DNA from 4 places in the Pseudogracilibacillus sp. SO10305 genome. Region 2 is predicted to be linked to each of the others. Evidence: riboswitches for the same ligand, from Rfam matches in the RefSeq annotation. Region 2 holds a riboswitch; each other region holds the start of a gene.
The links. A riboswitch is a leader RNA that binds a small molecule or an ion and turns the genes downstream of it on or off. The one in region 2 is predicted to bind cobalamin.
Positions count from the first base shown of each region.

Region 1 (4,885 bases), on a different contig from region 2:
CATGGTTTTTCTATGCCGCATTTTTACATTTACGTTTATCAAGAGGATGGCATGGAGAAAAATCAGCTTGGTTAGCAGTAGTTGGGTTTGCAATTATTATGTTTAACATTATCGTTGTAAACTTAGTACTTGCAGGTTTACACTCTTATGCTTAAAATATGAAGTAAATGATGTAAGAAACATAGAAGAAGTGGTAGGAGGAACGATTAGATGAGTGATTCGAATAGAATTTTAGTAGTAGATGATGAAGAACGTATTCGTCGCTTAATTAAAATGTATTTAGAACGTGAAGACTTTGTTGTTGAAGAAGCTGAAAATGGTGTGGAAGCATTAGAAAAAGCATTAGAAAACGATTATGACTGTATTTTATTAGATATTATGATGCCTGAGATGGACGGTATTGAAGTGTGTGAAAAATTACGAGAAGAGAAAAACACACCAATCATTATGTTGACAGCTAAAGGGGAAGAATCCAATCGTGTGCAAGGATTTGAGGTTGGAGCAGATGATTATATTGTAAAACCTTTTAGTCCACGTGAAGTTGTTTTACGAGTGAAAGCCGTACTTCGAAGAACAGGGCAAACGAATGTGAAACAAACGTCGATGCAAACAAATAATTTAATCGTTTTTCCACATTTAACCATTGATTTGGATGCATATCGTGTTACTGCAAATGATCAAGAAATTTCGTTAACTCCTAAAGAATATGAGTTACTTGTGTTTTTAGCGCAGTCGCCTGATAAAGTGTATAAAAGAGAAGACTTGTTAAAAGAAGTGTGGCAGTACGAATTTTTCGGTGACTTACGAACAGTCGATACCCATGTGAAGCGATTACGTGAAAAACTAACGAGTGTTTCAAAAGAAGCAGCGAAAATGATTGTTACAGTATGGGGAATCGGATATAAATTAGAGGTAGAAGAACAATAATGTTCTGGAGAAGTGTAGTAGGGAAACTAGCAATAACGATTTTATTGCTAGTTTCTTTTGTCTTATTTATTTTATCGATTTTACTGTTACAATTTTTCGAAAGATTTCACGTACAAGAAGCCGAAAAAGCGATGATTCAAGCAGCGACTAAAATTTCAATGATTGTGGAAGAACATGATGATAAAGATATGGTAATGGATTTGGTGGAGACAGTAAAGGAACCTTCGAGTAAAGTACTTTTATATAAGCATAATGAATCTTTATGGGAATCAAAAACGACGAATCAATCGTTAGCTAAAGTAAAAGAAATTTCTCCGGTTGTTAATGAAGATATGTTGCATGTCGCAACACAAAACGAAGTATTTAATGAAAAACTTACAGTACCAAATAATGATTCAGAAATAATGGTTATTGGTATTCCAATGCGTAAACAACAAGGTGCTATTTATGTTTTACAATCATTGGATGTCATTAACCAAACACGTGCAGAGACGACAAGAATTATTTATGTTGGAGCCGCAATCGCAATCATCTTAACGACCATTTTTGCATTTTTCCTATCGACGAGAATTACTGCACCATTAATTCAAATGCGTAAAGCGGCGATTCAAGTTGCAAAGGGTGAATTTAATACGAAACTTCCAGTGTTATCCAATGATGAAATAGGTGAACTCGCAGTCGCATTTAATAAAATGGGGAAGCAATTGAATTTTCATATTGATGCGTTACGACATGAGAAAGAACAATTAAGTCGGTTAGTTAATTCGATGGCAGATGGCGTTATTACCTTAACGAGGGATGCAAAAGTAATTGTTATTAATCCACCTGCAGAACAATTTATTCGTGATTGGTATTTTGAGCATAATATATTAGATGAAATGATGCAGCAATTACCTGATGATGTATATGCTGTGTTCCAAAAGGTAATTGAAGAGGAAAAAGAGGTTATTCAAGAAGTTCAACTACAAGGACGAAATTGGGTAATGATTATGACACCTTTATATGATGATACATATATCCGTGGTGCTGTTGCTGTTATACGTGATATGACAGAGGAAAGACAAATGGATAAACTAAGAAAAGATTTTATTTCGAATGTATCTCATGAGTTACGTACACCAATCGCCTTAATGCAAGGCTATAGTGAGGCAATCGTAGATGATATTGCAGAAAGTAAAGCAGAGAAAAATGAACTTGCTCAAATTATTCTCGAAGAATCTTTAAGAATGAGTCGTCTAGTTAATGAATTACTTGATATTGGAAGAATGGAAGCCGGCCATATTGAGTTAAATAAAGAAGAAATAGACACACAAATGTTTGTAGAAAAAGTGTACAAAAAATTTTATGGTATGGCAGAGGAAAATGGTGTACAATTATTACTGACAATGGATATAGAGCAGCAATTGCTTTTCATTGATCCTGACCGAATGGAACAAGTATTTACTAATTTAATTGATAATGCGATCGGTCATACACAAAATGGTGGTCAAGTGGAAGTAGTAGTACAATCAAAAGAAGATGCTTTACATGTAGAAGTACGTGATAATGGTAGTGGAATTCCTGAAGAGGACCTTTCCTTCGTTTTTGAACGTTTTTATAAAGCGGATAAAGCACGAACGAGAAGTGATAAAAAGGGTACAGGCCTTGGGCTAGCAATTACAAAACATATTATCCAAGCGCATGAGGGAGTCATTTCTGTCAAAAGTAAATTGCATGAAGGTACAACTTTCTATTTCACCATACCACAATAATAATTTCATAAAAATTATTGGCCAAATGATGTTCATACATCGGGAATCTAGTGCAAATCTAGAACTGTCCTCGCAACTGTAATACTGGACGAAATGGATGTAATCCACTGTATCGATTGATATGGGAAGGAATCCAAAGTAGGATGATAGTTAAGTCAGTATACCTACCAATAATTGTGTAAAAGAGCTTCGGGGTTCAAGCTACTTCTATATGAATATGTTTATAGAGGTTGTAACAAAACGAGTGAGCTTTTGTTACAGCCTTTTTTAATTTTATACTATAATAAAGGAGAGTTTTACAATGAAAAAATTAATGACTATTTTATCTGCACTATTATTATCTGTAGGTGTTTTAGTAGGTTGTTCAAATGATGCAAATGAAACAAATAACAGTGTGAACAATCAAGCAAACAATGAAACAAATGAAGTGTCAGAGGAGATTACGGTTGATGTCGTAATTTCTTTGGATAAAGGCGAGGAAGTATTAGAAGAGAAGGAAATTAAGACAGAAGATGGCGCAATTTTATTAGACGTTATGAAAGAAAACTTTGATATTGAAGAAGATGGTGGCTTTATTACGTCAATTGATGGAAAAGCAGCGGAAGAAGGAGAAGAAAAAGCTTGGATGTATTTTGTAAACGATGAAATGGCAATGGTTGGTGCAGGAGAGTATGAACTTTCCAATGGAGATGAAGTTAATTTTGATTTTCAACCTTGGGAGTAATCGACGTTGAATACGTATAAATTAACGATATTAGCAATACTTGCCACGTTAGGAATCGTAGGAAGATCTTTTTTAGTTTTTATTCCTAATGTACAACCAGTAACAGCGATTATAATAATCGCTGGCATCATTATGGGACCAGGTGCTGCGTTTGTTTTGGCATTGCTTATTACATTTTTATCCAATATGTTACTTGGAATGGGGATTTGGTCAATATGGCAAGTCTTCTCCTGGGGATTAATTGGTGTAATTAGTGGATGTATAGGTAAATATGTAAAACATATTCCTGTTTATATGTTAGCACTGTATGGAGTCTTTTGTGGATATTTATATGGGTTTATTATATCGTTAGTGACTTACCAAGTAGCAGGAAAATTCTGGCCGTACTATCTTTTAGGGTTACCTTTTGATACGTATCATGCAATTGGAAATGCAGTGTTCATTATTGTGCTTTATCCAATTTTTGCTTATTTAATGAAACGATATGCAAAAGACCGTTTCAATATTCAACATTAAAAGGAGGAGTGTTCATTGTTTCGACAAATTATTTTATATTGTTTGTATAGAATGGAAGGTGAACGCTCCGCTAATTCACCATATTATATTATACAAGGAAAACAATCGATCCAAACGATTCAAGATGCAAATTTATTTCATTTGAATCGTTTTTTTACTATTTATAAACAATTAGATAAAGCTGTGTATGATAGGGAAATTCTTTCACTCGTTGAAGCTGACAAGCTGAAAATAGTGGGACAACAATATACATTATGTAATATGACAGATGAATCTATCTTACAATTACAACATGAAATTTCTATGTATCATTTAAATGGGGGGAAATTGGAGCAGATTGATCGTATCTTTTTTGAACGATTACTTTTGTTAATTCAAGTTTGGACAAATAAGTCTGTTGGAAACAAGCAATATATTCCAATTATAGAAAACAGACCTGTCGAGCAGTGGGTGAAATTAGTATATGGAAAAACGAAAGATCGAGTAAATGAATGTTTAGACAAATTATTTATGGAATTACGTAGCTTGTTACTTCAAGTTACTGATCTAGGAGCAGCTTTATTCGTAGATCAGTTAACAGGTGCTACGGTCATTGGGCAATCCAAACAACAGTTGGTCGATAAGTATAATTTATCTGTAGCAGATATAGAGTTGGAGACGTTAAATGTTATTCACTATATTTTACAACATATAAACGTTGATCTACATCCTATTTTATACCATATGAAACAAGAAATTCGTGGTGAAACAATTCATTCCAAATTAACCCATTCTACAAAACAAACATACAATTTATGGCAACAAGGTCATCAATTAGAAAAAATTGCCTCTATACGTAAATTAAAAATAAATACGATTTATGACCATCTAGTAGAAATTGCATTATATGAACCGAATTTTCCATATACACAATTTATTGCATTAGACAAGATAGAAGAAATACATGATGTGATTCAACGTACAAAAA
Region 1 covers NZ_JAXHDE010000001.1:102,404-107,288, reverse strand. Annotated here, with positions in the region: gene ccsB (c-type cytochrome biogenesis protein CcsB) at 1-155, shown strand, start outside; gene SPD45_RS00590 (response regulator transcription factor) at 211-927, shown strand; gene SPD45_RS00585 (ATP-binding protein) at 927-2,678, shown strand; cobalamin riboswitch at 2,680-2,864, shown strand; gene SPD45_RS00580 (DUF4430 domain-containing protein) at 2,980-3,402, shown strand; gene SPD45_RS00575 (ECF transporter S component) at 3,409-3,918, shown strand; gene SPD45_RS00570 (helix-turn-helix domain-containing protein) at 3,934-4,885, shown strand, end outside.
Region 1: linked by a shared signal. The riboswitch ahead of SPD45_RS00580 (DUF4430 domain-containing protein) and the one ahead of SPD45_RS04850 (ribonucleoside-diphosphate reductase subunit alpha) in region 2 are both predicted to bind cobalamin.

Region 2 (4,885 bases):
TAAGCCACTTTCTGTTGACATTCCAGCACCAGTGAAAATAATGGTGTTAGAAGATTCTTTTAGCATTTCTGTTAGTTTATCCAATCATATCCCCTCCATCATGCTCTTATTCATATCGTAGCAAAGAAAAAACGACGAAACAATTTTATTTCGTCGTCCTGTCTTAAATGACTCCTTGCTCTATCATTGTGTCTGCTACTTTTGTAAATCCTGCGATATTTGCTCCGACAACTAAATTTCCCGGATGATCATATTTATTCGAAGCACGTTTGCAGTTTGAATAGATAGTTTTCATAATTTGTTGTAGTTGTTCATCTACTTGTTCAACAGTCCAACTTAGTCTTTGGCTATTTTGCGCCATTTCTAATGAAGAACAAGCGACACCACCTGCATTTACTGCTTGAGCAGGACCGAACATAATATCATTTTCTAAAAAGATATCGATTGCTTCGATGGAACAAGGCATGTTTGCTCCTTCTGCCACAACTTGTACGCCATTTTTTACTAACATTTTTGCAGATTCTTCATCGATTTCATTTTGTGTCGCACAAGGAAGTGCAATATCACATGGAATCGACCAAATTTTAGACCCGTCATCAAAGTATTCTGCTTCAGGGTGTGTTTTGACATACTCGGAAATACGTGCTCCTTCCGAAAATTTAATTCGTTTAATCGTCTGTAGACTTAAACCGTTACGGTCGTACACATATCCACCTGAATCACTACAAGCGACAACTTTTGCTCCTAATTTAATTGCTTTTTCCATTGCATAAATAGCAACATTTCCAGACCCAGATGTGATAACAGTTTTATTTTTAAAATCTTCCCGTTTATCTTTCAACATTTCTTGCACGAAATAAATCGTGCCGTATCCTGTAGCTTCTGTACGCCCTAAACTACCACCATAGTTTAACCCTTTTCCTGTTAATACGCCTGCATGGTACGCGCCTTGGATACGTTTATATTGACCAAACATATAACCAACTTCACGTTTTCCAACACCAATATCTCCTGCTGGTACATCTGTGTCCGGGCCGATATGGCGATATAATTCTGTCATAAAACTTTGACAGAAACGCATAATTTCGTTGTCAGACTTTCCTTTTGGATCGAAGTCTGCTCCACCTTTTCCGCCACCAATTGGTTGACCAGTTAAAGAGTTTTTGAAAATTTGTGTTAAGGATAAAAACTTCATGACACTTAAATTCACACTCGGATGGAAACGAATCCCTCCTTTATATGGGCCGAGTGCACTGTTAAATTGTACACGATACCCACGATTCACATGCGTATTTCCGTTATCATCTATCCACGGAACACGAAAGGTAATGATTCTTTCGGGTTCAATTAATTGTTCTAATATATTTTTTTCTATATATGTGCGATTCTTCACAAACACCGGCACAAGAGAATTTAGTAACATTTTTGTAGCTTGTAAAAACTCCACCTCATGTGGATCACGCGCTTTTATTTTTTCGTAAAGGTCATCCATGTAGTTGATTACTTCTTGTTCTTCCGCTGAAATGACGCGCTCTAGTTGAGTCATGATGCTCGCCTCCCATTTCTTTCTATTCCGTCTATTCTATATACTTCCTCTATTAATAACTTATCATACATGTATCAATCTAAACAATACTATTAATAGATATTATTAATGCTTTTATGAGATAATAAAAATACGAGGTGACAAAAATGGAGTTAAGACAAATAAAATATTTTATTGAAGTTGCAAAACGTGAGCATGTAACAGAAGCTGCAGATGCTTTACATGTGGCACAATCAGCAGTAAGTCGGCAAATTTTTAATTTAGAAGAAGAGCTTGGGGTAGATTTATTTATTCGAGAAGGAAGAACCGTTCGACTAACGAGAATTGGGAAAGTTTTTTTAGAACATATGGAAAAAGCGATGAATGTGATCGATGATGCAAGACAAGAAGTGATTGAATATACCGATCCTAAAAAAGGAACGATTCATATAGGCTTTGCGGCTAGTTTAGCCTCTTATATATTACCTACTGCTATTTTTTACTTTCGAAAACAGTATCCAGATGTGAAATTTGTGCTAAATCAAGGGACACATAGTGAGCTACTTGATTGGGTGAAAAAGGGCGAAATTAATATTGCATTATTAGGACCATTACCACAAGACCAAGATAAGGTGAAAAGTACAGTACTTTTTACAGAAGATATTGTCGCTTTATTACCGAGTAATCATTCTCTTGCAAACAGGTCTTCATTAAAATTAATCGAATTGCGCGATGAATCGTTTGTCATGTTTCCAAAAGGGTTTATATTACACGACGTTATTATGGAAGGATGTTTACAACGTGGCTTTCAACCGAAAATTTCCTTTGAAGGAAAAGATTTAGACGCGATAAAAGGGCTTGTATCAGCGGGATTAGGTGTTACATTAATTCCAGAAGTAACATTGGTCGATTGTTTGCCGCGTGCTACGGTGAAAGTTCCAATTACAGAACCTAGTTTGAAACGATCGGTCGGGGCGATTATTCCTGCTGAACGTGAATTATTACCGACGGAAAAATTGTTCTATCAATTTATAAAAGACTTCTTTATGCGTTTAGAAGTATATCAAAACTAAATCGGTGTTACAAATCCGTCAACATGCTATACCAATATTCGCTAAAATTGTTAAAAATATATTGCATCATAAAAATGAATATGTTAAGATTAAAACACAATATATAGATGATATATAAAATTGAATACACAATATATAGTGATTAAGGTGACGTATGAAAGTCTTAAAAAGGGAATCTAGTGAGAAGCTAGAACTGCCCCCGCAACTGTAATTATGTTATTTTTATGAAAGGACATGCTCACTGTATGTAGTTGTTTTTTTAAGAAAAGGCAACACATATAGGAAGGGGTTCTGGAGATACATATAAGTCAGGAGACCTGCCTAATCGCGTTAGTTTCACTTCTCCGGGGTGAGGGATTTTGGAAACGGCATGGATATTGAAATAGTGCATATTTTGTTGTCTTTTTGGCCGTTTATTCCTCATGCGAATAAACGGCTTTTTTAATATAAAAAATACATATTAGGAGAACACGAAACGAAGCGATCGACATATATAATAGGGGATAATTTTTCAGGAGGGATTTATAGATGAGCATGTTAGAGGTAGAAAACAAGGTAGAAGCATTAATGACGTTGGCACAAGAAGGTTTAAATGTAGATGTCACACCGTATAAAGAAAAGATGTTAAACGCAACAGCGAATGTGACAGGATTAGATGTTCACATTGAGATGATTAAAATTGCATTAGAAAATATTGATGAAGCTAATCCGGATTGGACATACTTTGCCAGTCGTTTATATGCTGCACAATTGTATGAGCAAGCTGCAGCTAACAGAGGATATGACCCAGCTGAAAAATATGGAGATTTTTATACATTAATTGATCAATTAACGAATAAAGGCATTTATACGAATAAATTATTAGAAAAATATACAAAAGAAGAGATCGACCTTTTAGGAAGCAAGATCGAACAAGAGCGCGATAGTTTATTTCACTATTTAGCTATTTATACGTTAGCAACAAGATATTTAGCGACAGACCATGAGAAAAACGTTTTTGAATTGCCTCAAGAACGTTGGATGATTATCGCAATGCATTTAATGCAAGATGAAAATAGCGAGAAGCGAATGGATTATATTTTAGAAGCTTACTGGGCTTTAAGTAATTTATATATGACTGTTGCAACACCGACAATGAACAACGCAGGAAAAACACATGGACAACTTTCTAGCTGTTTCATTGATACAGTCGAGGATAGTTTACAATCGATCTACGATGTGAACACAGATGTAGCACAATTATCGAAAAACGGTGGCGGAATTGGTGTCTATATGGGGAAAGTCCGAGGCCGTGGGAGTGCAATTAAAGGATTTAAAGGAATGTCGAGTGGTGTCGTGCCGTGGATTCGTCAGTTAAACAATACGGCGGTAAGTGTGGACCAATTAGGTACGAGAAAAGGTGCGATCGCGATTTATTTAGATGTATGGCATATCGATATTGAACCGTTTTTAGATTTAAAATTAAATAACGGGGATGCACGTATGCGAGCACACGATATTTTCCCTGGAGTATGTTTACCAGATTACTTTATGGAACAAGTAGAAGCACGTGGTGACTGGTATTTATTTGATCCACATGAAGTAAGACAAGTGATGGGATATAGCTTGGAAGATTTTTATGATGAAGAAAAAGGTGCTGGAACGTGGCGGGCGAAATATGAAGAATGTATTCGCGATGAACGTTTAACGAAAAAGAAAGTACCGGCAATTGATATCATGAAACGTATTATGATTTCTCAGTTAGAAACAGGTACACCGTTTATGTTTTACCGTGATGAAGTAAACCGTATGAATGCAAATAGTCATGCTGGTATTATCTATTGTTCTAACCTTTGTACAGAAATTACCCAAAATCAATCACCAACAGAGTTTTTAGAAGAGTATGTTGAAAATGAAGATGTGATTGTGAAGAAATATAAAACTGGAGATTATGTCGTTTGTAACTTAAGTTCTGTTAACTTAGGTCGTGCGGTACCAGAAGGTGTGTTAGAGCGACTCATTCCGATTCAAGTAAGAATGTTGGATAATGTAATTGATATGAACACATTACCAATTTTACAAGCACAACTGACGAACCAGAAATATAGAGCGGTAGGTTTAGGAACGTTTGGTTGGCATCACTTGCTTGCACTGAAAGGCATCGAATGGGAGTCAGAAGAGGCATTAACATACACGGATGAATTATATGAACAGATTGCTTATTTAACGATTCAAGCAAGTATGGAATTAAGTAAAGAAAAAGGCGCTTACCGTTTCTTTGAAGGAAGCAAATGGCAATCAGGACAAT
Region 2 covers NZ_JAXHDE010000003.1:188,638-193,522, reverse strand. Annotated here, with positions in the region: gene SPD45_RS04865 (NAD-dependent deacylase) at 1-84, opposite strand, end outside; gene gdhA (NADP-specific glutamate dehydrogenase) at 164-1,546, opposite strand; gene SPD45_RS04855 (LysR family transcriptional regulator) at 1,693-2,598, shown strand; cobalamin riboswitch at 2,726-2,937, shown strand; gene SPD45_RS04850 (ribonucleoside-diphosphate reductase subunit alpha) at 3,166-4,885, shown strand, end outside.

Region 3 (4,885 bases), on a different contig from region 2:
GCAGTTTTAATAAACAGGATACAAAACTATCTTAGGCGGTTGCTTAAGATAGTTTTTTGTTTTTTCTTGTAATATAACAAAAATCATGTAAACTAAACAATTGTGAATATATATCATTTTTTTATAAATTGTTTAGCATTTTTCAAAAAAAGACAAGATTTGAAACATAATTGTAATATTACTACAATATTGTTGTCATTTTAAAATGTTATACTTGTAAACAGTTGAGTGAGAAAATAAAGAGAAAATTTACATATAATACTAATTTTAGGGAAGCGGGGAATTTTAAGTTGAAGAAAACTTTATTAACTTTAAGTACAGTAGCAGTTGTATCATTAGGTGGGGTAATTATAGGAAGTGATGCAGTTGGTGCTGAACCTTCTTTAGATGAGATTAATCAAAAACAAGATAAAGTTGATTCAAAACTTTCTAAAACAGAGAAAAAACTAGCAGAAACATTAAACAAAATGAAGGGTATTAATGAAGAAGTTGCTAGAATTGAAACAGCTATTAAAGCAAACGAAAAAGAACAGAAGAAAGTTAAAGAAGCAATTAATACATTAAACAGTGAAGTAGATACAATCAATGATAGAATTGAAGAACGTAACGAAATTTTAAAAGAGCGTTTAGCATCATATCAAGCGAATGGTGGAAACGTTCAGTTTATGGAAGTGTTATTAGGTTCTAAAGATCCAATTGAGTTTTTAAGCCGTGTAGATGCTGTAACAACAATTACAAATTCAGATATTGAGTTAATTGAAGCAAACGAGAAAGATAAAGAAAAAGTAGAAGAAAAAATTGACGAACAAAACGACTTAAAAGTAGAACTTGAAGGAATCGCTTCTACAATGGAAGAACAGAAAGAAGAAGAGAATAAAAAGGTTGCACAATTAAAAACAGAAAAAGATAAGTATGAAACAGAAAAATCTAAATTAACATCTGAAAGTTCAGAGTTAAAAGAGTTAGAGGCACGTGTATTAGCAGAATTAGCTGCACCAGCAGAAGAAGTAGTTGAAACATCAACAAATGAATCGAATGCTTCTACAGTAAGTACATCGAATTCTAATGGATCAAATAATAGTGAAGCAGCTACAAGCACTTCATCTGATACTCCTAAAAAGGAAAAGAAAGCTAAGGCACCAGCATATACTGGAGCAGGTGGATCAGCAATCTCAGCTGGAAAACAGTTTATCGGTCGTTCATCTTATGTATTTGGAGCGAAAAATCCATCAGCTGGACAATTTGACTGTTCTGGTTTCGTATCTTGGGCATATGAGCAAGAAGGAATTTCTTTACCGAGAAGTACAGCAGGTATGAGAAGTGTTGGTTCAAAAGTAGATTATAGCAACGCAAAACCTGGAGATTTAGTATTCTTTGATACGTACAAAACAGATGGACATGTTGGAATTTACTTAGGTGGAGGACAGTTCATCGGATCACAGTCTGGTAGAGGGGTAGAAATCGTAAGCATGAACAACTCTTACTGGAGTGGCGTATTCAGCGGTCACGTAAGAAGAGTTAAATAATTAAATATTATAATGAAAAGCTAGTATGAAATAGATGGATGACGACTCTATTTCATGCTAGTTTTATTTTGTTTGTATATACATAAAATGGAGTATGAGCATCATTTGTATGTAACTTTTTGTCACTAGTAGGTTGATTGCCTTGGACAAGCCGAAATTACATATTATTTGTAGGAGCCTATTTGTACTTCGTGCAATGTAACAGTTATTACATAATTTGAAATAATTGTATAGTCACATAAGCATAAGTTACTAAAATAGTAATATGTGCTTATTTTTTGTTTGAAATTTGATAATAAACTGTAATGAGAATCACATTCGTATGAAATGTTAGATTGTTATAATATGCTTTGGGGACAAAAAGAGGAAGGGAGTAAGATGCATTGAAGTATATAAAGTTATTTTTAGCGGTAGCAATTTTATTTGCTGGAACTGTATTATATCCAACAAATGACATTGCAGCTGAAAAGATAGAAGATATTCAAAAAGATAGAGAGAATATAAAGAAAGACTTAAAGAAAGCGAATAAAGAAATCAAAAAATTAGTGAAAGAAATAAAGGAACTTAATATAGAGATCAAAGAGTATAAAGAAACATTGAAACAAAATGAAAAGGCAATGAAAGAAACAAAAAAAGAGATAAAGAAAGTAGAAGAGGAAATTGAAAAATTAGAAGAGGAAATCGAAAAACGTTTTGACATTTTAAAAGAACGTGCAAAATCGATCCAATCAAATGGTGGCGACATTCAATATATCGAAATCTTATTTGGTGCAGAAGATTTTAATGATTTTATTAGTCGAGCAAGTGCAGTTAATACGATTGCTGAGTCAGATGCAAGTTTAATTGAAGACTTAGAAAAAGATAAAGCAAAAGTTGAGAAAAAGCTTGCACAACTGGAAGATTTAGAACAAGAGTTAAAACAAATTAAGCAAAATACAGAAATGCAAAAAGAGTTAACGGAGGAAAAGAAGGAAAAAATAAAGAAAAAAGAAGCGAAGTTTAAAGCTAAAACGAAAAAATTAAAATTAGAAGATAAAGAATTGGCATTACTAGAGGCAGAAAAAGAAGCTGAAAATATAGGGACATCTTTTTCTGTTGATACTGCTAATAGTAACTCAACTTTGGGTTGGCCGACTGATGGTGGATACATTTCCAGTCACGTTGGAGAGCGTTGGGGTGCAATGCATAAAGGTATTGATATTGCTCGAACAGATCGAAGTACATCACCTCCAATTTATGCAGCCGAAGCTGGTACAGTAGAATCAGCTGGGATGAATTCTGGTGGTTATGGAAACATGGTAATTGTAGATCATGGTAATGGTTTAAAAACATTGTATGCACATATGTCGAAAATTACTGTGAAATCAGGTCAAAAAGTAAAGCGTGGAGAACAAATTGGTGTCATGGGTACGACAGGTGATTCGACTGGTATTCACTTACATTTTGAAGTACATAATAATGGCAACATTACAAATCCAACTACATTTTTGCGATAATATAGAAAAATGGTGTGAAGAAGGATATTCCTTTTTCACACTTTTTTATGTTCTTTTGACATTTACTTCCTCTACATAGTTATAAAGATGCTTTTAAATTCAGAAAAGTTGTACTATGATATAAGATGGGTATTGATTATACCTACATAAAAAACTTCATATATCATTTTGATGTTGCATATGCAACTTAATAAGGAATCAGGTGAAAATCCTGAACGGTCCGGCCACTGTTATGGGGAGCAATCTTTTGAATCCACTGGATAAATTTCCGGGAAGGAAAAGACAATTGCAATGATCCTAAGTCAGGAGACTTGTCAAGATGAGTATTATTTCGAACCTTCCGGGACTAAGGGGAAATATTCATTCATATATATTATACCTATGTATGTATACATACGTGTATTTATGATAAATATTCATGCTATAACCTTGAACAGGACCGGATTGTTCAAGGTTATTTTGTGTGGGAAATTATAAAGGAAGGACAAGGTATAATGGGAAAACAGTTGTTTAAAAAGTTTTTTGCAATTTTGGCAGCGCTTTTACTTGTAGTATCTTCGTTTCCACAACTAAGTTCAGCGAGTGAAAAAGACGAAGAAAAAACGTTAGTAGATGTTGTAAATCAAGGGATTTATGATCCGAATAATGATTACTTACATTTAGATGTGCGATTTTGGGAAGATGAAAAGCCGGAGGTCGGCTTCTATATTAACCATGCAAACTTATATAATTATAATGTTGTAGATGCTCCTATTTTCGGAACATCAAATGGTGAATGGACAGTAATGGGTTTACTAAGAGGACTAGATGGCGGTTACTATTACAATGATGAATTAACACAGGAATATTTCGATGGATACATAAATCGAGTAGAGGAGTATGTAGAAAGAAAGAGTGGCAACCTGGACCGTAATAAATCCACAGAATGGTCAAGGTCTATTTTAGCACTAAGTGCTCTCGGTTATGATATTACAAATGTAGCTGGTTATGACTATATAGAAAAATTATCTGAATCATATCCATTCTCATACAGACAAGGAATTAATGGTCCAATTTGGGAAATTATCGCTTTAAACACAGGACCTTATGAACTTTATGAAGATACAACAAATGAAAATGTAAACACGATTGGTAAAATGATCGATTACATTTTAGATAGAGAAATAGAACAATCTGATGGAACAATCGGTGGATGGGCATTAATGGGGAAACAACCTGATGCAGATATTACTGGAATGGCATTACAATCATTAGCTCCATACTACAAGGATAAGGCATTATTTGAGCAAACTGATTCTACTTATAAGTTTGAAGAATTTGCTAAAGCGGTAGAACGGGCAATTGTTGTATTAGGTGATATGCAGTTAGATAATGGTGGATTTGCTGCTTTTGGTAATGTCAACGTAGAGAGTACTGTGCAAGTAGTTGTAGCATTAACTGCTTTAGGAATGGATCCTATTTCAACAGTAGATTTACCGTATCTTGGAAAACAAGTAAATTTTGTTACTGATGGCGGTAAACATGACGGTGTTACTACGAATAATATGGTTGATAAATTACTAACATTTTGGGCGCCAGGAACTACACCAGAAAAAGAATCATATAGAGATAATACAGAAGAGACGATATACAATATTTCAGGTGGATTTAGACATGTAACATCCGGAAATGATGGTGGTGGAGGTTCTGGCTACGGTGTTAACGGAATGGCTACAGACCAATCGATTTATGGATTAATCGCTTATGAACGTTTTGTTAAAGGAAAAAATGATTTATATGACATGTCTGACATGGTAAATGGCGAATATAAAGATATGTTGGTGGCAAAAGAGCAAACTGTAACGTTTGAGGAAGAAGGAAATA
Region 3 covers NZ_JAXHDE010000002.1:151,607-156,491, reverse strand. Annotated here, with positions in the region: gene aceA (isocitrate lyase) at 1-10, shown strand, start outside; gene SPD45_RS03355 (C40 family peptidase) at 291-1,526, shown strand; gene SPD45_RS03350 (murein hydrolase activator EnvC family protein) at 1,910-3,022, shown strand; cobalamin riboswitch at 3,175-3,355, shown strand; gene SPD45_RS03345 (InlB B-repeat-containing protein) at 3,517-4,885, shown strand, end outside.
Region 3: linked by a shared signal. The riboswitch ahead of SPD45_RS03345 (InlB B-repeat-containing protein) and the one ahead of SPD45_RS04850 (ribonucleoside-diphosphate reductase subunit alpha) in region 2 are both predicted to bind cobalamin.

Region 4 (4,885 bases), on a different contig from region 2:
TAAATGAAAAAATTGGTCCGGAATTAATCGGGATTGACGTAACTCGCCAAAATATTATTGATGCAATTATGATTGAATTAGATGATACGCCGAATAAGAGCAATCTAGGTGCGAATGCAATTTTGGGTGTATCAATGGCAGCGGCACATGCAGCAGCTTCCTATTTACAAATTCCTTTATACAATTATTTAGGTGGATTCAACGCAAATGTTTTACCAGTTCCAATGATGAACATTTTAAACGGTGGCGAACACGCAGACAATAACGTAGACATTCAAGAATTTATGGTAATGCCTGTTTCAGCACCTACATTTAAAGAAGCATTACGTGTTGGAGCAGAAATTTTCCACGCATTAAAAGCAGTTTTACAAGATAAAGGATTAAACACCGCTGTAGGGGACGAAGGTGGATTTGCACCAAACTTATCTTCGAATGAGGAAGCATTAGAAACAATTGCACAGGCGATTGAGCGTGCAGGATATAAAGTTGGGGAAGAAGTTCAGCTAGCGATGGATGTTGCATCTTCAGAATTTTACAAAGATGGTAAATACCATTTTGAAGGAGAAGGTGTTGTACGTACATCAGAGGAAATGGTTGATTGGTATGAAGAGTTAGTAGAAAAATACCCAATTATTTCTATTGAAGATGGTTTAGATGAAAACGACTGGGAAGGTCATAAATTATTAACAGACCGTATCGGTGACCGTGTTCAATTAGTAGGAGACGATTTATTCGTTACAAACACGGAAAAATTAGCGAAAGGGATCGAGCAAGGCGTTGGAAACTCTATCTTAATTAAAGTGAACCAAATCGGTACATTAACAGAAACATTCGAAGCAATTGAAATGGCAAAACGTGCAGGATATACAGCAGTTATTTCACACCGTTCAGGTGAAACAGAAGATGCGACGATTGCAGATATTGCGGTTGCAACAAATGCTGGTCAAATTAAAACAGGTGCACCATCTCGTACAGATCGTGTAGCAAAATACAATCAATTATTACGTATTGAAGATGAATTATCAGGTATTGGTGAGTATGCAGGATGGGATGCATTTTATAATGTGAAGTAAAATAACGGGAAAAGACATGGTCTAAATGGCCATGTCTTTTTTACTGTATACGATCGTTTGAAATACAATTGTAATATAGTGACAATCTTTCTGTTATCTCTCTATGTTATAATCGGTTAAGTAAATCAAGAAGAAAGCGATAATATTTAAGCATAACAAAGGAGCGGAATTTCTTGAAGAAACTAACTATTTACTTGCTCGCAGTAGTATTACTAGTGAGTGGACTGTTCACGATACCTTTAGAGGCGAATGCAAGTAAAAAAGAATTAAATGACGTTCAAGATGAGCGTAAAGAGGTAAAAGAAGAATTATCTAAAAAAGAATCTGAGCTTGTAGAAGTGCTAGATGACATAGCAGCATTACATAAAGAAGTAGCAGGTATTGAACAAAAAATAACTGCAAGTGAAGCAGAAATAGCTGAGAAAAACGATAAAATTATCGAGTATGAAGCGGAATTTGTTCAACTAGCTGAAAAAGTTGAAAAAATTAATAAACGAATCGATAAACGCCAAGAAATTTTAAAAGATCGTATCATTGCTTACCAAGAAAACGGTGGCGACATTAGCTATTTAGAAGTTTTATTTAATGCTAAAGACTTCAATGAATTCATTAGTCGTGTCAATTCTGTATCAACGATTACAAACGCAGATAAGCAACTAATAGAAGAACATGAAGCAGATCGTCAAGAAGTGGAAGACATTCAAGAGGAAATTACAGACAAAATAGATAAGCAAGAAGCTTTAGTTGATGAATTAGAAGAGCAAAAAGCAGAAGTTGTTGCACAGAAGGACGAATTAAAAAGCTCTGAAAAATCGTTAAAAGATAAAGAAACTACATTAGAGAAAGAGAAACAAAAATTAGGTAGTGAAGATAGTAAATTAGCAAGCATTGAACAACAATATCGTGATGAAATTGAAGCGGAAAAAGCGAAAGCGGCTAAAGAGCAAAAAGCAGAAGAAACAAAAGTTGCGACAGCTGCTAAAAAAGAGAAGGCACCAGCTTCATCAGATACACCGAAGCAAGCTGCTACAAGTGAAACACCGAAAAAACCATCTAGTAATCAAGGTAAGAAAGAGCCAGAACCGTCTACTGGAAAGTCATTTACAGTAGAGGCGACTGCATATGGCCCTGACTGTTCAGGATGTTCTGGTGTTTCAGCTACTGGAATGGATTTAAAACAAAAACCTACACCAAAAGTAATTGCGGTTGATCCAAGTGTTATTCCACTAGGATCAAAAGTTTGGGTAGAAGGTTATGGAACTGCGATTGCTGCTGATACAGGTGGCGCAATCAAAGGGAAGAAAATCGATGTTCTCTACCCGTCGGAGAAGTCTGCATATAGTTGGGGAAGAAGAACGGTTCGTGTGAAAATTTTAAATTAATTAAGTAAAGAACTTGAGACGTACTTTTATTAAGTCTCAAGTTCTTTTTTTGTACATTTATCTCATATTTAAAACAGATGACGATAAGAGAAACGAATATCAGGCAATTATGATATACTATAGATGTAATTAAATATTGGAGCTTTAGGTGCAATATTGGAAAGTATATTATCCTTTATTGCTTAAAAGGGAAGATCGGTGTAATTCCGACGCTGTCCCGCAACTGTGATACGGAGCAACTCACGAATACCACTGCTTTTTATAAAAATAAAAAGTGGGAAGGTGTGAGAAGCGATGAAGTGAAGCCAGGAGACCTGCCTAATAATGCTCAACAAATTTCCTACGGAGGATAGGAGGTGTGTGGAACGGTTCAAACATAGGGAAATTCCTATGCTTCTTTTGGATTGCTTTTTACAACAACCTGCATCTTCGCAAGGTTGTTTTTTTACGTGAAGGAGGGAAAGGGAATGAAAGGAACTGTCAGCTATTATGTAGAAGCATTACAAACAAATGTGATGAATCGTTTAGTTGAAAATGAAACAACATCTTTACAAGCTACGTATGAACAATTATGGAATGAAATTGAATTAGCTGAGGAAAATTTACAAGCTACGTATAAAGAAAATTTAACGAAAGCATATACAATTGTTCGAAATGCGATGACATTTGTCGAACGCGATGAAGTAATTGTATAATATGAACAGAAATTAAGGAGGTGGTGGGCTTCACCACCTTTTTTTATGTATTTGAATACCCCTGTTACTGCTGGGGGTTCTAAGTAGCCTGATGATTTTGATCGCCTTGTAAATTTATAGTACAAATAATATGGAAAGTAGGTAGTTGCAAGAATGTGAGTTGAAGTTGCAAGAATACGGGTCGGAGTTGCAAGAATGCAGGTCGAAGTTGCAAGAATACGGGTCGAAGTTGCAAGAATATGGGTAGAAGTTGCAAGAATATGGGTAGAAGTTGCAAGAATGTGAGTAGAAGTTGCAAGAATGTGAGTTGAAGTTGCAAGAATGTGAGTAGAAGTTGCAAGAATACGGGTCGAAGTTGCAAGAAAGCAGGTCGAAGTTGCAAGAAAGCAGGTCGAAGTTGCAAGAATACGGGTCGAAGTTGCAAGAAAGCAGGACGAAGTTGCAAGAATACGGGTCGAAGTTGCAAGAATATGGGTCGGAGTTGCAAGAAAGCAGGCCGAAGTTGCAAGAAAACATGCCAAAGTTGCAAGAATCTAACCCGAAGCTACAAGAACCCAACCCCAAACCGTAAGGACCCAACCATAAAGCTCAATCCTCTCCCCAACAAAATGGAAAAAGGAAGTTTTCGCGTAGAAAATATTTTTGGACAAAGTAGGAAAAACAAACATCAAATCCAAGAATATATAGGAATTCAGTTAAAAGATAATGATATAAGCGATCAACTACATTTACGGGATAATGAAATAAAAGAGCAATAAGCGAATCTTAAAGAATCTGTTCGTGGATATGTGGTGCAGAAGGGAGAACGTTCAATGAGACTTTTAGGCTGAGGCCTGTCATAAAGGCTTTCGGTCTCAGGGCAAACCACCATTTCACACTATTAGCTTCGGTAATATATGTCCATCCTAGTCTGTTAGCGAAAAAGGACTTAGACGTATTCCTTAGAAGAAAGTATTCTACAACAAACTATCAGATCATTTTTTAACTAGTACTTTAAAATAATCGCCCTTTTCTGACAATTCACATTTCATGTACGGTATAATGAAGAAAAGGAGGCGGAGATGATGCAATATGATGTCATTGTTATTGGTGCAGGACTAGCAGGACTCGTTACAACGACAGAACTTGCAGCAAAAGGAAAGAAAGTATTACTACTAGATCAAGAAGGCCCCCAATCATTAGGAGGTCAAGCTTGGTGGTCTTTCGGTGGACTTTTTTTAGTCGATTCTCCTGAACAACGTCGTATGGGGATAAAAGATTCACATGAACTAGCGTGGCAAGATTGGCTCGGCACGGCGGGTTATGATCGCTTAGAAACAGAGGACAAATATGGATTTAAATGGGCGAAACGCTATGTGCATTTTGCAAAAGAGGAAAAACGATCATGGCTTCATGAAAAAGGAGTTCGCTTTTTTCCTGTCGTTGGGTGGGCTGAGCGAGGTGGCTATTTAGCTGAAGGACACGGAAACTCTGTACCAAGATTTCATATTACTTGGGGAACAGGCCCAGGACTTGTCCAACCTTTCGTATCTCTTTTACATAAACAGATGGATGAAAATCTCGTTACATATAAACCAAGGCACCAAGTTGATCAGCTCATTGAAAGGGAACATAAAATTACAACAGTACAAGGGTCCGTTTTAGAAAACGATCATGCTGAAAGAGGGAGGGAAACGACACGTAAAACGATTGGTGAATTTTCATATGAAGCAGCAGCTATTGTAATTGCTAGTGG
Region 4 covers NZ_JAXHDE010000002.1:166,949-171,833, reverse strand. Annotated here, with positions in the region: gene eno (phosphopyruvate hydratase) at 1-1,073, shown strand, start outside; gene SPD45_RS03415 (PcsB-like coiled-coil domain-containing protein) at 1,247-2,455, shown strand; cobalamin riboswitch at 2,585-2,791, shown strand; gene SPD45_RS03410 (hypothetical protein) at 2,923-3,150, shown strand; gene SPD45_RS03405 (hypothetical protein) at 3,485-3,721, shown strand; gene SPD45_RS03400 (FAD-binding dehydrogenase) at 4,215-4,885, shown strand, end outside.
Region 4: linked by a shared signal. The riboswitch ahead of SPD45_RS03410 (hypothetical protein) and the one ahead of SPD45_RS04850 (ribonucleoside-diphosphate reductase subunit alpha) in region 2 are both predicted to bind cobalamin.